4 regions of the Streptomyces sp. NPDC002825 genome follow, and region 1 is predicted to be linked to each of the others. Evidence: riboswitches for the same ligand, from Rfam matches in the RefSeq annotation. Region 1 holds a riboswitch; each other region holds the start of a gene.
What was found. Region 1 has a riboswitch for cyclic di-AMP ahead of ABT041_RS22065 (M23 family metallopeptidase). Riboswitches for the same ligand answer to the same signal wherever they lie in the genome.
Positions count from the first base shown of each region.

Region 2: it holds a riboswitch for cyclic di-AMP, as region 1 does, so the genes downstream of both, ABT041_RS18315 (M23 family metallopeptidase) here and ABT041_RS22065 (M23 family metallopeptidase) in region 1, are expected to answer to the same signal.
Region 3: it holds a riboswitch for cyclic di-AMP, as region 1 does, so the genes downstream of both, ABT041_RS05770 (LysM peptidoglycan-binding domain-containing protein) here and ABT041_RS22065 (M23 family metallopeptidase) in region 1, are expected to answer to the same signal.
Region 4: it holds a riboswitch for cyclic di-AMP, as region 1 does, so the genes downstream of both, ABT041_RS32855 (transglycosylase family protein) here and ABT041_RS22065 (M23 family metallopeptidase) in region 1, are expected to answer to the same signal.

Region 1 covers NZ_JBEOVH010000017.1:29,364-33,553, reverse strand. The annotation lists gene ABT041_RS22075 (M16 family metallopeptidase) at 1-652, shown strand, start outside; gene ABT041_RS22070 (M16 family metallopeptidase) at 679-2,046, shown strand; cyclic di-AMP (ydaO/yuaA leader) riboswitch at 2,247-2,411, shown strand; gene ABT041_RS22065 (M23 family metallopeptidase) at 2,424-3,194, shown strand; gene ABT041_RS22060 (GntR family transcriptional regulator) at 3,386-4,069, shown strand.
Region 2 covers NZ_JBEOVH010000013.1:21,046-25,235, forward strand. The annotation lists gene ABT041_RS18305 (PrsW family intramembrane metalloprotease) at 1-248, shown strand, start outside; gene ABT041_RS18310 (aldo/keto reductase) at 255-1,202, opposite strand; gene ABT041_RS18315 (M23 family metallopeptidase) at 1,367-2,467, opposite strand; cyclic di-AMP (ydaO/yuaA leader) riboswitch at 2,479-2,626, opposite strand; gene ABT041_RS18320 (PP2C family protein-serine/threonine phosphatase) at 2,828-4,039, opposite strand.
Region 3 covers NZ_JBEOVH010000003.1:234,117-238,306, reverse strand. The annotation lists gene ABT041_RS05780 (alpha/beta fold hydrolase) at 1-9, shown strand, start outside; gene ABT041_RS05775 (phosphoribosyltransferase family protein) at 130-1,434, shown strand; gene ABT041_RS05770 (LysM peptidoglycan-binding domain-containing protein) at 1,418-2,233, opposite strand; cyclic di-AMP (ydaO/yuaA leader) riboswitch at 2,238-2,393, opposite strand; gene ABT041_RS05765 (DUF6197 family protein) at 2,777-3,400, shown strand; gene ABT041_RS05760 (phosphocholine-specific phospholipase C) at 3,459-4,190, opposite strand, start outside.
Region 4 covers NZ_JBEOVH010000035.1:42,606-46,795, reverse strand. The annotation lists gene eno (phosphopyruvate hydratase) at 1-1,187, opposite strand, end outside; gene ABT041_RS32855 (transglycosylase family protein) at 1,498-2,205, opposite strand; cyclic di-AMP (ydaO/yuaA leader) riboswitch at 2,209-2,382, opposite strand; gene ABT041_RS32850 (transglycosylase family protein) at 2,641-3,678, opposite strand; gene ABT041_RS32845 (cytochrome P450 family protein) at 3,773-4,190, opposite strand, start outside.

The sequences.
Region 1 (4,190 bases):
CGAGCCGCGCTCCGGCGAGCTGCCCGAGGTCATCGGCGAGCAGCTGCGCGAGGTCGTCGAGGAGGAGGTCCCGGCGCGTGCGCTGATGGCCGCCTACCGGCTGCCGCACGACGGCACGCGCGCGTGCGACGCCGCCGACCTGGCCCTGACGGTCCTGGGCGGCGGGGAGTCCTCCCGGCTGCACAACCGTCTGGTCCGCCGCGACCGTACGGCCGTCGCCGCCGGCTTCGGCCTGCTGCGGCTCGCCGGGGCGCCCTCGCTCGGCTGGCTGGACGTCAAGACCTCCGGTGGCGTCGACGTCCCGCAGATCGAGGCGGCCGTCGACGAGGAGCTCGCCCGTTTCGCCGCCGAGGGCCCCACGCCCGAGGAGATGGAGCGCGCGCAGGCCCAGTTGGAGCGCGAGTGGCTGGACCGGCTCGGCACGGTCGCGGGCCGCGCGGACGAACTGTGCCGGTTCGCCGTGCTGTTCGGCGACCCGCAGCTCGCCCTTACCGCCGTCGACCGCGTCCTGGAGATCACCGCCGACGAGGTGCGTGAGGTCGCCGCTGCCAAGCTGCGCCCCGACAACCGCGCGGTGCTCGTCTACGAGCCCCTGGCGACCGAGCAGAGCGACCACGCCGACGGCGATGACGAAGAGGGAGCGGACCAGTGACCGACGCCGCCGCGTCTTTGACGAGCATGGACTTCCACCCGCAGCCGCAGCCGGGCACCGCGAAGCCGTGGGCCTTCCCGGCCCCGGACCGCGGGAAGCTGGACAACGGTCTGACCGTGCTCACCAGCCACCGCCCCGGCCAGCAGGTCGTCGCCGTGGAGATCTTCCTGCCCGCCCCGCTGGACGCCGAGCCGGCCGGTCTCGACGGTGTCGCGACCATCATGGCCCGCGCGCTCTCGGAGGGCACCGACCAGCACAGCGCCGAGGAGTTCGCGGCCGAGCTGGAGCGCTGCGGCGCCACGCTCGACGCGCACGCCGACCACCCGGGCGTACGGGTCTCCCTCGAGGTCCCGGTCTCCCGGCTGCCCAAGGCGCTCGGGCTGCTCTCCGAGGCCCTGATCGCCCCGGCGTTCCTGGACACCGAGGTCGAGCGCCTGGTGCGCAACCGTCTCGACGAGATCCCGCACGAGACGGCCAACCCGGCCCGTCGTGCCGCGAAGCAGCTCTCCAAGGAGCTGTTCCCGGCCGAGTCCCGGATGTCCCGGCCGCGCCAGGGCACCGAGGAGACCGTCGCCGCGATCGACGCCGCCGCCGTCCGTGCCTTCTTCGAGGCGCACGTCCGGCCCGCGACGGCCACCGCCGTGGTCGTCGGCGACCTGACGGGCGTCGACCTGGAGAAGGTCCTCGCCGAGACGCTGGGCGCCTGGACCGGTGAGCCGGCCGAGCCGCTGCCGATGCCGCCGATCACCGCCGACGACACCGGACGGGTCGTCATCGTGGACCGTCCCGGCGCCGTGCAGACGCAGCTGCTCATCGGCCGGATCGGCCCCGACCGGCACGACCGCGTCTGGCCGGCCCAGGTCCTCGGCACGTACTGCCTCGGCGGCACGCTGACCTCGCGTCTGGACCGGGTCCTGCGCGAGGAGAAGGGCTACACGTACGGCGTGCGGGCCTTCGGTCAGGTGCTCCGCTCGGACGCCGAGGGGAACGGCGCCGCGATGCTCGCCATCAGCGGATCCGTGGACACCCCCAACACGGGCCCGGCACTTGAGGACCTGTGGAAGGTGCTGCGCACGCTCGCCGCCGAGGGCCTCACCGACGCCGAGCGCGAGACCGCCGTGCAGAACCTGGTGGGCGTGGCGCCCCTCAAGTACGAGACGGCCGCCTCCGTCGCCGGGACGCTCGCCGACCAGGTCGAGCAGCACCTCCCGGACGACTTCCAGGCCCAGTTGTACGCGCGCCTGGCCGAAACCGGCACGGTCGAGGCGACGGCCGCCGTGGTCAGCGCCTTCCCGGTGGACCGGCTCGTCACCGTCCTCGTCGGCGACGCGGCGCAGGTCGCGGAGCCGGTGCGCGCTCTGGGCATCGGTGAAGTGACCGTCGTGACTGGCTGATTCCCGCCGGCAGACGACAACAGGAGGGCCCCGACGGCATAGTTCGTCGGGGTCCTCCGCTTTGTCCGTATTGTCGGTAAGGGTGATCGTTTGCCCTGTGGCATGTCTTACAAAAGGCGTGTCTGGTTGGTGATTGAAAGACGATCGACATAGCGTCGGTGCGGCTGTTCGTCAGTTGCACGTGCCGCACCCGCGGCATCGGACAGTCATCGCCGAGTCCCCGTCAGGCGCGAGCCTGGGGAGCCGGGGACCCACACGTAGTCCCTGGGGTGAATCGGGCGCCTTCGTCTCGACGGAGGGGCTCGTAGGAGACCTTCCTGCTCCGAACCCGTCAGCTAACCCGGTAGGCGAGAAGGAAGGAAAGGATCAGCCTCTCCATGGCGTTCACCCGTGCCACCGGGAAGCATCGTGGTCCGAGCCGGATGGCGCGCCGCAGCGCGGGCATCGCCGGCGTCGCGACCATCGCCACCACCGGCGTCATCGGAACCCTCGCCTCCCCGGCGCTCGCCGCCGACACGGACAAGCACTCCGTCGAGGACACCGGCCTCACCCAGGTCATCACCGAGGACTCCCTCGTCGACCCGATCAACGCCCAGGCCGCCGCCCAGGAGCAGGAGGCCGTCGAGGCCATCGCCAAGGCGAAGGCCAAGGCCGAGGCGAAGCGCAAGGCCGAGGCCCGCGCCAAGGAGATCCGGCTCGAGCGCGAGCGCGCCGCCCGCGAGGCCGAGCGCCGTCGCCTGGCCTCCTTCCAGCTCCCCGTCGCCGGCTCGTACGTCTCCACCGGCTACAAGACCGGCGGCTCGCTCTGGTCCTCCGGCAGCCACTCCGGCATCGACTTCCACGCCGCCTACGGCACCCGGGTCGTCTCCGTCGGCTCCGGCACCGTCGTCGAGGCCGGCTGGGGCGGCGCGTACGGCAACAACATCGTGATCCGGATGAACGACGGCACGTACACCCAGTACGGCCACCTCTCCTCCATCGGGGTCTACGTCGGCCAGACCGTCGAGCCGGGCCAGCAGATCGGCATCTCGGGCTCGACCGGCAACTCCACCGGCCCGCACCTCCACTTCGAGGCGCGCACGAGCCCCGAGTACGGCTCGGACATCGACCCCATCGCGTACCTCCGCGCCCGCGGCGTCCAGGTCTGACCCGACCCCGGCCGCGCACCGCGTCGCAAAAGCCCCGGCTCGTACTGAGCCGGGGCTTTTCGCTGACCAAAAGACGGCCATGGATTCCGCTGGGGCATCGGAAATTCCGGCGCGCTGCAATAGAGTCGAAGATCGGGCGCAGAACAGGCGCCGACGGAATTGACTCGCGCGGACCAAAGCGGAGGTCGGACATGCGCATTCCCGCGCACTCGGTATGCACGGCGATTCGGGACGACATCGTCTCCGGTGTGTACGAGCGGGGCAGCCGGCTGACGGAGGAGCAGCTCGCCCGCCGGTACGGGGTCTCCCGCGTCCCGGTCCGCGAGGCGCTGCGCACCCTGGAGTCAGAGGGCTTCGTCGTCACCCGCCGCCATGCGGGCGCCCACGTCGCCGAGCCGACCGAGCAGGAGGCGGCCGATCTGCTCGACATGCGGGCGCTGCTGGAACCGCTCGGGGCCGCGCGGGCCGCGCAGCGGCGCACCGAGGCGCACCTCAAGGTGCTGCGCGGCCTGGTCAGGCTGGGGCAGGAGCGGGCCAGGCGCGGACAGGGCGAGGATCTGCGCTCGCTCGGCGGCTGGTTCCACGAGACGCTCGCGCAGGCCTCGGGCAGCCCGGCCCTGACGGCGCTGCTCACCCAGCTGCGGCACAAGATCGCCTGGATGTATGTGGTGGACCAGCCCGCCCAGCCGGTGGAGGCATGGGCCGAGCACGGCGCGATCGTGGACGCGGTGGCGCGCGGCGACGCCGAGCGGGCGAGGTCGCTGACCGCGCTGCACGCGGAGCGGTCGATGCCGCTGCACCGGCTCAAAAACCCGGAGCGCGGCCGCGTGAGGGTTTCGCAACATGCCGTCAACACGGCGAGTGTCCGGAATTAACATGCACGCCGTATACAAAGAATAGGTATTCCGCCGCGGTTTTCGTGCTGCCCGAAAACAGGACGAGGGAAATGCGAATGGCCGTGCCCTCCGGAATTCCGGAGGGCACGGCCATTCACCG
Region 2 (4,190 bases), on a different contig from region 1:
GGCCGGCCGCGCAGGCGGTCGGCGAGTACGAGTCGTTCGCGACGACCCTGGCGTTCCTGCGGGACCGGGCCAGGCGCGGCACGGCGGGACCCGATTTCCCGGCCCGGGAGCAGGAGCTGCTGCACCACCTGTGGCAGCGCCGCGCGGTCGCCTCCCCGGCCCTCACGTACGCGGCGCGGGCGACGGGCCGGGCCTGGGCGCCGCCGCAGTACCTGGACTACGACGGCTACAACCCGTACAGGAGTTAGCTCGGGCTAGACCGCCGAGGCCTTGGTGAGGAGCTCGACTTCGGCCTCCGTCAGCTTCAGGTCGGCGGCGGCCACGAGGGCCGGGAGCTGTTCGACCGTGCGGGCCGAGGCGATCGGCGCGGCGACGGTCGGCCGGGCGGCGAGCCAGGCGAGGGCGACGGTGGCGAGCTCCGCCTCGTGCGCCTCGGCGACCGTGTCGAGGGCGGAGAGCACGGCCCGGCCCCGCTCGGTGTCCAGGTGCCCGGCGGCACCGGAGGCGCGGACGCTGTCGACGGTGGTGCCGGGGCGGTACTTGCCGGTGAGGAAGCCGGCCGCGAGCCCGTAGTACGGGACGGCCGAGAGCCCGGCCCGCTCGACGGTCTCCAGGAGCGGGCCCTCGTAGGTGTCGCGGGAGACCAGGTTGTAGTGCGGCTGGAGGGCGACGTACCGGGTGAGGCCCTCGGCCTCGGCGAAGTCGAGGGAGGCGCGCAGCCGCTCCGGGGAGATGTTGGAGGCGGCGACGGCCCGCACCTTGCCGTCCTTCACCAGCTGGTCGAGGGCGGTGACGATCTCCTCGACCGGGACGGACTCGTCGTCGAAGTGCGTGTAGTAGAGGTCGATGTGGTCGGTGCCGAGGCGGCGCAGGGACTCCTCCGCGCCCGCCTTGATGGTGGTGGCGGAGAGGCCCTTGAAGCGGGGGTGGGCGCCGACCTTGGTGGCGACGACGATGTCGGAGCGGTTGCCCCGGGAGGCGAGCCAGCGGCCGATGACGGTCTCGGACTCGCCGCCCTCGTTGCCCTCGGCCCAGGCGGAGTAGACGTCGGCGGAGTCGACGAAGTTGCCCCCTGCGGCGGCGTAGGCGTCGAGGACGGCGAAGGACTGTTCCTCGTCGGCGGTCCAGCCGAAGACGTTGCCGCCCAGGGCCACGGGGAAGACGTGCAGGTCGGAGCTGCCCAGCGTGCGGAGAGAAGTCATGCGGTGATCAACCGTCTCCGCCGCCGGGCCTATTCCGTACGAGCGCCGGGATCAGCGTCCCGGGGATGGGTGCCGCAGGATCAGAACACCGGGATCCAGCACACCGGGATCCAGCGCTCCGGATCAGAGCGCCGGATCAGAGCGCCGGGATCAGCGCTCCGGGATCAGAGCGACAGGCCCTTCGAGCGGAGCCAGGCCGCCGGGTCGATGCCGTCGCCGCCGGCGGTGTGGACCTCCATGTGGAGGTGGGCGCCGGTGACGTTGCCGGTGGCGCCGACGCGGCCGATGGTCTCGCCGGTGCTGACGGTCTGGCCGGCGCTGACCAGCATGGACGAGAGGTGGCAGTACCAGACCTCGGTGCCGTCCTCCAGCTCCAGGACGATCCGGTAGCCGTAGGAGCCGGACCAGCCCGCCGACTTGACCGTCGCTCCGTGGACCGCCTTGAGCGGGGTGCCCGTGGGGGCCGCGAAGTCGAGGCCGGTGTGGTAGCCGGAGGACCACATCGAGCCGGCCTGCATGTAGGTGGCGGTGAGGGTGTACGAAGAGACCGGCAGCGAGTAGCTGGCGGCGAGCTGGGCGAGACGCTCGGCCTCGGCCTTCGCGGCGGCCTCCGCCTCCGCCTTGGCCTTGGCTTCCGCCTCCGCCTTCGCCTTGGCTTCCGCCTCCGCCTCGGCGGCGGCCTTCTCCGCGGCCGCTTCCTTGGCCGCGGCCTCCGCGGCGGCCTTCTCGGCCGCCGCCTTCTCGGCCGCGGCGAGCTCGGCGGCGTCGGCGGAGGCCTGCTGCTGCTCGGCCTGCTGGAGGATGCGGGCGCGCAGGGCCTCGCCCGCGGCGGGGGCGGCGGCCTGCTGGGTGCTCTCGTCGGCCGTGGTGGTGTAGGTGGCGGCGGTGAGCGGGTTCGGGTTGGCGCGGGCCTCGGAGACGGGCTCGCTGTGCTCCTCGGGGAGGAGGTCGCCGACGCCGGGGAGGTCGTGGGCGTCCGGGAGGTTCAGGTCGGGGAGGTCCGGCAGCGATATGGCCACCGGGGGCTTGTCCTGCGCGGTGGCGAGGCCGCCCGCGCCGACGGCCGCGATCACGCCGACGCCGAGGACGGTGGAGGAGCGGGCGAAGTTGGAGCGCTGCTTGACGACCCGGTGCCGGCCGCCGGAGCGGCTCTCGGCGCGGAGGGAGCCCTCGGTGGGGTTCCACTCGGTGTCCGGAGCGGCGGGACCCGCACCGCCACCGAAGGCATCGAAGGGGGCTTCGGGTGCGGGGGTGTTGGACGCCACGGGGGCGCGCTCCTTTCCTTCCGTCTCGCCTACCGGGTTAGCTGACGGGTTCGGAGCAGGAAGGTCTCCTACGGGCTCGCTCGCACGAGTGCGAAGGGGCCCGATTCACCCCAAGTGGTGGTTCCCCGGTTCCTTTTCAGGATTCGGCGCGTGCGCACGGTGCCGCCTCTTGCGACGGCTGGGACGACCGCGCTGCGTTATCGAACGTTAATAGACAGGGGGTCCCGATTCCAAGCCGTTGCTCTTGATCATTCATTGAATTGAGAGGTAATCGCCCGACTTGACCCCCGTTCAGACAGAGACCGCCAAACACTCGCGATCTGACGTTAAGTCAATTGTTATCGCAGTGACACCCCTCGACTACACCGGGTGACCGGAGCCGTCCGGCGGCACCACCGGCATCGTCCGGCGCCGCTCGGGCTGCCCCGTCGCCGGGCGGCTCACCGCGAGCAGCGCCATGTCGTCGGTCGCCCCGCCGCCCGTGTGGAGCCGTACGTCGTCCACGAGCGCGTCGAGCAGTTCCTCGGGCCCCGGGAAGATCCGCCCGGCGAGCCGCGCCGCCGGATCGTAGAAGACGCCCCGCGCGTCCCGCGCCTCCGAGAGGCCGTCCGTGTAGAAGAGCAGCGTCGCGCCCGGCGGGAAGGGCCGGGCCTCGGCCCGGTCCGGCCACGCCGCCAGTTCCCCCATGCCGAGCGGCAGCGCCGCCTCGCCCGGCTCCAGCGTGTCCACCCGCCCGTCCGCGTACAGCATCAGCGGCGGCGGGTGCCCGCGGTTGACGACCCGCACGAAACCGTCGAAGGCCCCGCTCCCGTCACCGCGCGGGATCTCGGCCAGGACGGCCGTGGTGAACCCCTCGAAGGCGTCGAGCCCGTCCCGCCGGGTGCCCTCCCGGGCCAGCGCCCGTTCGAGGCGCTGCGCCACGCCCTCCAGGCTCCGCTCCTGCTCGGCCGCCTCCCGGAAGGCCCCGATGACCACGGCGACGGCCTCGACCGCGTCCATCCCCTTGCCCCGGACGTCCCCGACCACCAGCCGCACCCCGTGCGGGGTGTCCTGGACGGCGAAGAGGTCGCCGCCGATGAACGCGTCCGCCTGCGCCGCCTCGTACCGCGCCGCGCACTGCAGCCCGCCGATCCGCTCGGCGGGCATCGGCAGCACCGCCTTCTGCGCGGTCTCCGCGATGACCCGCGCCGAGGCGAGCCGCTCGCCGCTGCGGCGCACGACCCGGTTGATGAGGAGGGCGAGCGCCGAGACGGTGGCGACGGTCAGGGTCTCGGTGAGGGCCGGGATCTCGTCGGTGGTGCCGTTGTAGACGTGCAGTCCGACGGAGGCGAGGACGGCCGCGATCCCGGTGAGCAGGGTGGTCAGCGTGGAGAAGAAGGGCGCGGCGATCAACGGGGCTGCGGAGAAGAGCGGCGCCGCCGTGTACTCGGGCGGGGTCAACACGTCGAAGACGACACCGCCCACGATGACCAGCGGGGGCAGCGCGCGGATGAACCGCCGGGCGCCGCCGTACGCGGGACGGCCCCCGCCGCCCCGCCGTCCTCCGCCCGCCGCTCCTAGGGGGTGCCCCACCTGTGCTCTCCTGCCCGGTCCGACCGGCCGCGGTCCGCACCGCGCCCTCCCAGGGTGGCCGCCGCGGGACGGTGAGGCGACTCCCACGGGGCCGAGTGGCGTACGAGGCCGGCCCGGCACCCGGGGCCGAACCCTTCGCAGCCGCGCTCCC
Region 3 (4,190 bases), on a different contig from region 1:
GGAGCCTGAGGGCGGCGTCGGACCCCGTCGACCGGGGACGCGCCCGACTACCCTGGAGAGACGGGCAGGGGACGGGGCACACCGTTCCTCCCCGGGGCCCGAGCCGCGCAGGCGGAAGGGCGGCGGACCATGTTCTTCAGCGATCGCACGGACGCGGGGCGGCAGCTGGCCCCCCTCCTCGACCACCTCAAGGGCCATGACGTCGTGGTCCTCGGGCTGCCACGGGGCGGCGTCCCGGTGGCGGCGGAGGTGGCCGACGCCCTCGACGCGCCGCTCGACATCTGTCTCGTGCGGAAGCTCGGGGTGCCCTATCAGCCGGAGCTCGCGATGGGCGCCCTGGGCGAGGGTGGCGTGCGGGTGCTCAACGAGCGGGTGCTGCAGGAGGCCCGGGTGGGCGAGCGTGATCTCGCCGCGGTGGAGGAGCGGGAGCACGCCGAGCTCGAGCAGCGCGCCCAGCGTTACCGGGGCAGCCGGCCGTCCGTACCCCTCGAAGGGCGGACGGTCGTCGTGGTCGACGACGGGCTGGCCACCGGGGCCACGGCGCTGGCGGCCTGCCGGGTGGTACGGGCGCGGGGCGCGGCCCGGATCGTCCTCGCGGTCCCGGTGGCGCCGCGTGGCTGGACGGCCCGCCTCGGCGGTGAGGCCGATGAGACCGTCAGCGTGCACGCGCCGGAGCTGTTCTTCGCGATCGGGCAGTTCTACCAGGACTTCTCGCAGACCCCGGATGCCGAGGTCATCGAGTGCCTGGACCGGAACAGGGCCGGGCGGGACCCCGTCGTGCGGGACACGGACGTCCGGATCCCGGTCGGCGGGGTCACCCTGGGCGGGCGCCTCGCGGTGCCCGAGGGCGCGCGCGGCATCGTCCTGTTCGCGCACGGCAGCGGCAGCAGCCGCCACAGCCCGCGGAACCGGGCCGTCGCCGAGGCACTCAACCGGGCGGGCCTGGGGACGCTGCTCTTCGACCTGCTGACCGAGTCGGAGGCGACCGACCGGGCGCATGTCTTCGACACCCCGCTCCTGGCGGGGCGGCTCGCCGGGGCCACGGAGTGGCTGGCCGCGCGGCCCGAGAGCACCGGGCTGCCGTTCGGGTACTTCGGCGCGAGCACGGGCGCGGCCGCCGCGCTGTGGGCGGCGGGCGATCCCGCGTCCCCGGTGAGCGCCGTCGTCTCACGCGGCGGCCGGCCGGACCTCGCGGCCGAGCACCTGGCGCGGGTGCGCGCCCCGACGCTCCTGGTGGTGGGCGGCGCGGACGCGCTGGTCCTGGACCTCAACAGGCGGGCCCAGGCGCTGCTGCGCTGTGAGAACCGGCTCTCCGTGGTGGGCGGCGCCGGCCACCTCTTCGAGGAGCCGGGTGCCCTGGAGGAGGTGGCGGACCTCGCCACCTCCTGGTTCCAGGAGCACTTCCGGGGAAAGGGGATCAGTACGCCGAGTTGACGTTGTCGATGGAGCCGTAGCGGTCGGCCGCGTAGTTGCAGGCGGCGGTGATGTTGGCGACCGGGTCGAACAGGTCCATGGACGTGCCGGGCACGTGGTAGGCGAGGAACGTCGGCTCGATGACCTGGAGCAGGCCCTTCGAGGGGGTGCCGGCGGCGGCGTTGGAGTCCCAGAGGTTGATGGCCTGGGGGTTTCCGGAGGACTCCCGCATGACGTTGCGCAGGATCCCGTCGTAGGTGCCGGGGATGCCGTGCTGACCCATGATGGCCAGCGACTCCCGGATCCAGCCGTCGAGGTTGTCGGCGTAGTTGGTGGCGGCGATCGGGGCGGCCTTGGCGACGGCAGGGGCGGCCGCGGCGGCGGAGGAGCCCTTGCCGGTGGAGACGGCGGACTTCTTGGCCTTGGCCTTCGCGGGAGCTGCCTTCGCGGAATCCCGACGAATCGTCAGTTCGATGCCGGGGCGAATGAGTGACGGATTGTCACCCACGACGCTCTTGTTGGCACGGTAAAGGCTCTTCCAGCCGCCCTGAATTCCCTTCTTGTGGGCGATCAGGGAAAGCGAGTCGCCGCTCACCACGGTGTACGTCTGCGCGGCGGCGGGTGCCTTGGCCGCGGCCGGCGCGGCCGGGGCGGCAAGAGTCTGCGGGGCGATCTGCGGGGCGCCGGAGACGGGCGCCGCGCCGGCGACGGCCGGGGCGATCAGCGGCAGGGTCAGGGCGGCGCCACCGGTGCCGACCAGGGCGAGGCCGCGGGAGACGGGGCTGCGGCGGGGGCGGCGGTGCTTACCGTGAGCAGGCATGACGGTGTCCTCTCCGGCGCCTGCGGGGTGAGCTGTCGGGTTCGGACGGGAGATGTCCGGCCGCGCGCACGCGGCTTCACCCCGAGCCGTTCCGGATTCCGGACCGGCGTATTCGTGGGTCCCCCGCTCCTGCCGTCGGGTGAAAAGGGAGGTTTAACGAGCGGCGGCAGGATTGGGCGTTCCGCTCGAATGGAGGTGACCGTAGGCCAGTAATGCGACGGATAACAAGAGGAGTGGATGCCGTGCGCCGGGTAATGGATCAATGAATTCGGTCGATTCATGATCGATGCCGTGCCGTGGGTGTCGAACTTCCTTGTCCGGTACGGGGTGGAGGAAGGCGCCGCCGAGCGGTCGGGTCGCATAAGTGAGTCGCGTCACCCGGAGAGTAATGTCCGAATTTGGGCTCTAATTCCGGGGTGGGTAATTCGGGGTGAAATCCCCGCGATGGGGCGTTCGGGGGGGCGACTCACCGGCTCGGAGTAAAAGTGGCAAAACCGACATTTGTCTTGAAAGATGGAGGCAGTCGACCCAGGAGTCACGTCCATGCCGCCTTCCCCCTCCCTGCTCAGCCGTGCCGACACCCCGGACGCCCTCGATGCCCTCGACCGCGAGGCGGCCGCTCTCTTCGAGAGCGCCACCTGGCAGCGGATCGTCACGGACTGGCCCGCCCCGGACGCGTCCCCGCCGGCGGAGGACGGCTGGCGGCAGCTGCTCAGCGTGCCGGTGGACCGGCTCGTGGCCGACGCGCTCGCCGCCCTGCCCCCGGCGCTGCCCGTCGAGCGCCGTCTTCCCGGCCGTCTGGGAGCCGTGCTGCCGGACCGGCTGCATGCCTGGCGCCGCATCGGGCAGGCCGAGCTGCGGCCCTCGGTCCACCTCGGCTACGCGCGCCTGGTGCTGACGGAGTGGGGCTGGCAGAACGCCCCGTACAAGCTGCGGGACGCGCGCGGCGCCCGGTGTGTCTGCGGTGCGCTGCTCGCGGCCCACCGGCTCGGCTACGGCGGTACGGACACCATGAACGAGGCGGCCGCCTGGATCATGACCGAGTTGCGCTCGCGCGGGTGGCAGGGGCTGATCGGGCCGTGGAACCGCGCCCCCGGCCGCACGGCCGCCCACGCGGTGGCCCTCCTCGACGCCACGATCCGCCGCGCCGCGCACGCCGGCCGCTGACAGGAAGGCCGCGTGCCGGGCGGCGGGATGGCCGCCGCCCGGCACGCGGGGGAGTGGCTCAGCCGCTGACGCTCGCGGCGCCGGTCTCGATGTGCCCGGTGTACCGGCGCGACCAGGTGCCGTCGATGTCGGCGGAGACGGTGAAGTCGTACCAGCCGCCGTTGTACGCCACCGCGTTGAAGAAGTCCTCGCGGCTGGAGTTCGCCGGCACGGTGTACGTCCACGGGCCGTCCGAACGGTAGGCGTTCGAGCGGATGGTGAAGGTGACGGGACCGGCCGAGGTGTTCGTCATCTTGAACCACAGGGCCGTCTTGCCCGTCCCGGCCTCGGGCGCGAACCGGGCGGCCACCTCGACGGCCTTGCCCGCCTTGGAGGCGTCCCCGATGAACCGCCGGAGGAAGCGGTTGGGGCCCATCATCGAGATGTCGTACTTCCCCGAGCCCGAGCCGAGGCCGATGTTGAAGTAGTCCGTGGCCGTGTCGCCGGGGTCGACGGTGTACTGCCAGGCGGCCGTGTCCCGGTACTGGTGCGGGTGGATCGAGAAGTGCGCCGAGCGCTTGGCCTCCGCGCCCTGGTTGGTCATCGAGAACCAGGCCAGGATCTTGCCCGCGGCGCCGAACTCGAACCGGTCGAGGTTGCCGTTGACCTGGTACGGCAGGGCACGCGCCGGCCGGGTGCCGGGCTCCTGGGCGGGCAGCGCGTTGTTCTGCGGCGCCGGGTTCGGCAGCGGGCCGCAGGTGGCCTGCCCGATCACCTTCGCCGTCGACGGGAGGCCCGCGGGAACTCCGTA
Region 4 (4,190 bases), on a different contig from region 1:
TCGGAGCGGGCCGGGGCGCCGGTCTTGATCTGGCCGCAGTTGGTGGCGACGGCGAGGTCGGCGATGGTGACGTCCTCGGTCTCGCCGGAGCGGTGCGACATCATGCACTTGAAGCCGTTGCGCTGGGCGAGCTCGACGGCGTCCAGGGTCTCGGTCAGGGAGCCGATCTGGTTGACCTTGACCAGGAGGGCGTTGGCGGTGCCCTCCTCGATGCCGCGGGCGAGGCGCTCCGGGTTGGTGACGAACAGGTCGTCGCCGACGAGCTGGACCTTGGTGCCGAGCTTGTCGGTGATGACCTTCCAGCCGGCCCAGTCGTCCTCGAACAGCGGGTCCTCGATGGAGACGAGCGGGTACGCGGAGACGAGCTCCTCGTAGTACTCGGTCATCTCGGCGGCCGAGCGGGACTTGCCCTCGAACTCGTACACGCCGTCCTTGTAGAACTCGGACGCGGCGACGTCGAGCGCCAGCGCGATGTCCTTGCCCGGGACGTAGCCGGCCTGCTTGATGGCCTCCAGGATGAGGTCGAGCGCCTCGCGGTTGGAGTCCAGGTTCGGGGCGAAGCCGCCCTCGTCGCCGAGGCCGGTGGAGAGGCCCTTGGTCTTCAGGACGGACTTGAGGGTGTGGTAGACCTCGGTGCCCCAGCGGAGGGCCTCGGAGAAGGACTCCGCGCCGATCGGGGCGATCATGAACTCCTGGATGTCCACGTTGGAGTCGGCGTGCGACCCACCGTTGAGGATGTTCATCATCGGAACGGGCAGCAGGTGCGCGTTCGGGCCGCCCAGGTAGCGGAAGAGCGGGAGGTCGCTGGCCTCGGAGGCGGCGTGCGCGACGGCGAGGGAGACGCCGAGGATGGCGTTGGCGCCGAGCGAGCCCTTGTTCTCGGTGGCGTCCAGGTCGAACATGGCCTGGTCGATCAGGCGCTGCTCGGTGGCGTCGTAGCCGACGAGCTCCGGGCCGATCTGCTCGATGACGGCGAGGACGGCCTTCTCGACACCCTTGCCCTGGTAGCGGTTGGGGTCACCGTCGCGAAGCTCGATGGCCTCGAACGCACCGGTGGAGGCGCCGGACGGAACAGCAGCACGGCCGGTGCTGCCGTCGTCGAGGCCGACCTCGACCTCGACCGTGGGGTTGCCTCGGGAGTCCAGGATTTCCCGGGCTACGACGACGTCGATGGACGGCACGAGCATCTCCTTCTGGGATGTGACGCTGGATGTGACGCAAGGTCGTGCAGGGTCGCGTGGCCTTGCGACAAGAGCCTAACCGGCTCGGGGGCTCCGGCCCGCCGTGCGCCCGCCCCCTGGGACGAAAAAGGACCCAAGGGCACGCATCCCGGGACGAAGGACCCCAGATCTACTGGACGGTAACCACGGAGCCCCGCCTGAAACGGGGGAACCCCGGTCCGGCGCGCACGGGGGAAGGGCACGCCGGACCGGGGTGGTCACCGCGGGAGGGTCGTCGGGGCCGCGTGAGCCGCCGGACTCACGCGAGCCGCCGGGCTCACTTCAGGTGGAGCTGCTGACCCGGGTAGATGAGGTCGGCGTTCTCGACGACGTCCTTGTTCAGCTCGAAGAGCTTGGCCCAGCCGCCCTTGACGCCGTGCGCCTGGGCGATCTTGCTGAGGGTGTCGCCGGCGACGACCTTGTACTCGCCGTCACCCTTCTTGACCTTCTTGCCGGTCGGGGTGGTGACGGTCTTCGGCGCCTTGCGCTGCTCGCTGCGGCTGGTCGGCTGCTCGGCGCGACGCTCCTGCTGCTTGGGGGCGGCCTGCTGCGGGGCGGCCTGCTGGGGCTCGCTCTGCTGCGGGGCGGTCTCGGCGGCGCCGCCGTCGTACGAGGCGCTGGAGAGGCCGACGCCGCAGCTCGGCCAGGCACCCTTGCCCTGGCCCGCGAGGACCTTCTCGGCGATGGCGATCTGCTGGGCCTTCGAGGCCAGGTCGGCGCGCGGGGCGTAGGCGGTGCCACCGAAGGCGGCCCAGGTGGAGTTGGTGAACTGCAGGCCGCCGTAGAAGCCGTTGCCCGTGTTGATGGACCAGTTGCCGCCGGACTCGCACTGGGCGACGGTGTCCCACTCGGCGGTGGTGGCGGCCGAGGCGGTGCCCGCGGTCAGCAGCGGGGCGGCGACGGCGACACCGGTCACGCCGACGAGCGTGGCGACCTGGGCGGCCTTGGAGGGACGGCGGTGTTTGCCCTTGGCGGAAAACAGCATGGGGATTCTCCTCACCGACGCCTGTGAGGTGAGCTGTCGGGTTCGGGCCGGAAAGTTGCCCGGCCGCGTGTCCTTGCACGCGGCTTCACCCCAAGCCGGTCGTCGGCCGTCTGTCTCAACGGCCGGGACCGGCACTTACCTTGGGTCCCCCACTCCTGCCTTCGGCGCTTGCGCGACGACTGTTCCCGGCGGCCGACGGCAGGATTCGGCGTTTCGGTCGACGGGGCCCGCGGTGGCGAGCGGTGACGACCGTAGACACAGACCCACCGGAAGTTCAAAGAGGCTTATTGCGGAAATATCGCCCCTGCTTGCCCTCCGGTGGGCGGTGTTTGCGCAGGTGAGAGGTGACGGAAGCAAAGTTTGCGGACGTGACACGCCAGTTGGGACGAAGAGACCCATGTCTCACTTGCCCAGAACCGGACATAAGACCGCGAACTAACCCGCCGCCGCCGTCGAACCCGCCGTCAGGTCAAGGCTCTGACCAGGCAGGATGAGGTTCGGATCGGTGCCCACGGTCCCCCGGTTGGCGTCGTAGAGGGCGGTCCAGCCTCCGGGGAGTTCGTTCTCCTCCGCGATGTCGGACAGGCTGTCACCGGGTCGCACGGTGTATTCGCCCGAAGTGTCCTGACTGTCCGTTGCGCCCGCGTGCTTCACACCGTCAGCCGCCGTCGTGGAGTCGACCTTTTCCGCAGGCTTGTCCGGGCTCGACGCGTGTCGGCCGGTTTCGAGCGAACCGTCCGTTGTGCCGGATTCCTCCGGGGCGGCCTCACCCCGGTGCTTGCCGGTGCCGGGCGTGGCCGACGGCACGTCACCCTTCGGCGTCTCGGACGAATCCGGCGTACCGGGCGTAACGGATGCGTCGGGTGTGACCGGGCTCGCGGACGTGCCGGGCGTGGCCGGGGTCGCGGGCGTGGCCGGGGTCGCGGAGGTCGCCGGAGCGCTGGGCGTGGCGGGCGTCGCGGGAGTGGCCGGGGTCGCGGACGCGGCGGAGCGCCCGGCCGCCGAGCCTTCGGTGCCCGTGGTGCGGTTGGACTCGGGGAGGGGGCCCGTGGGCGTGGTCGGGACGACGGTCGGGCCGGGGTTCACACCCGTGGCCTTGCCGTCGTTCTTCAGGCCGGCGATCGGCGCGCAGGTGGCCCACTCGTCGCTGCCCGTGGCGAGCGCCTTCTCGGCCACCGCGATCTGCTGGGCGCGGCTGGCGAGGTCGGGGCTGGGCGCGTACGCGAGACCGCCGTGCCGCTCCCAGCTGTCCTGGGTGAACTGCAGGCCGCCGTACATGCCGTTGCCGAAGTTGGCGCTCCACTGGCCGCCGGACTCGCACTCGGCGACCCGGTCCCAGGTGGCGGCGTCGGCGGCGGAGGCGGATCCGGTGGCGAGCAGCGGCAGCGCCATGGCGGATCCGGTGACGCCCGCGGCGACGACGATGGCGGGGGCCTGACGGGGGCGACGGTGTCGTCCGTTCCCGGAACGCATAGGAGGGCCTTTCGCGTGACGGCTGAGACTGCCGGGAAACGTAGCGGTATTCGAACGCCCGTCACAAGTCGATCGCCCCGCGATCACGTGAAGATCACATTTCTGATGGTCCGTCAGTGTGCAAGAGGGGTACGGAAGGGGAGAACTCCACCGGAAGCGTGCGCAAACCACGCATGATGAGCCCACCGCGCCACCGGAGTTCGGAAGGGTCGGCGGCAAGTCGCAGATCGGGCAGGCGAGTCAGCAGGGTCGCGAGCGCCGTCTGACCTTCGAGGCGGGCGAGCGGAGCGCCGAGGCAGTAGTGGATGCCGTGCCCGTAGCCGAGGTGCTGGTTGTCGCGCCGGGCGAGGTCGAGGGTGTCGGGGCCGTCGAACCGCTCCGGGTCCCGGTCGGCGGCGGCGAGCACCACGAGCACCGGGTCGCCCGCCGGGATCTCCTGCCCGCCGATGGTCAGCGCGCGTGTCGCGTACCGCCAGGTCGCCATCTCCACGGGCCCGTCGTACCGCAGGAGT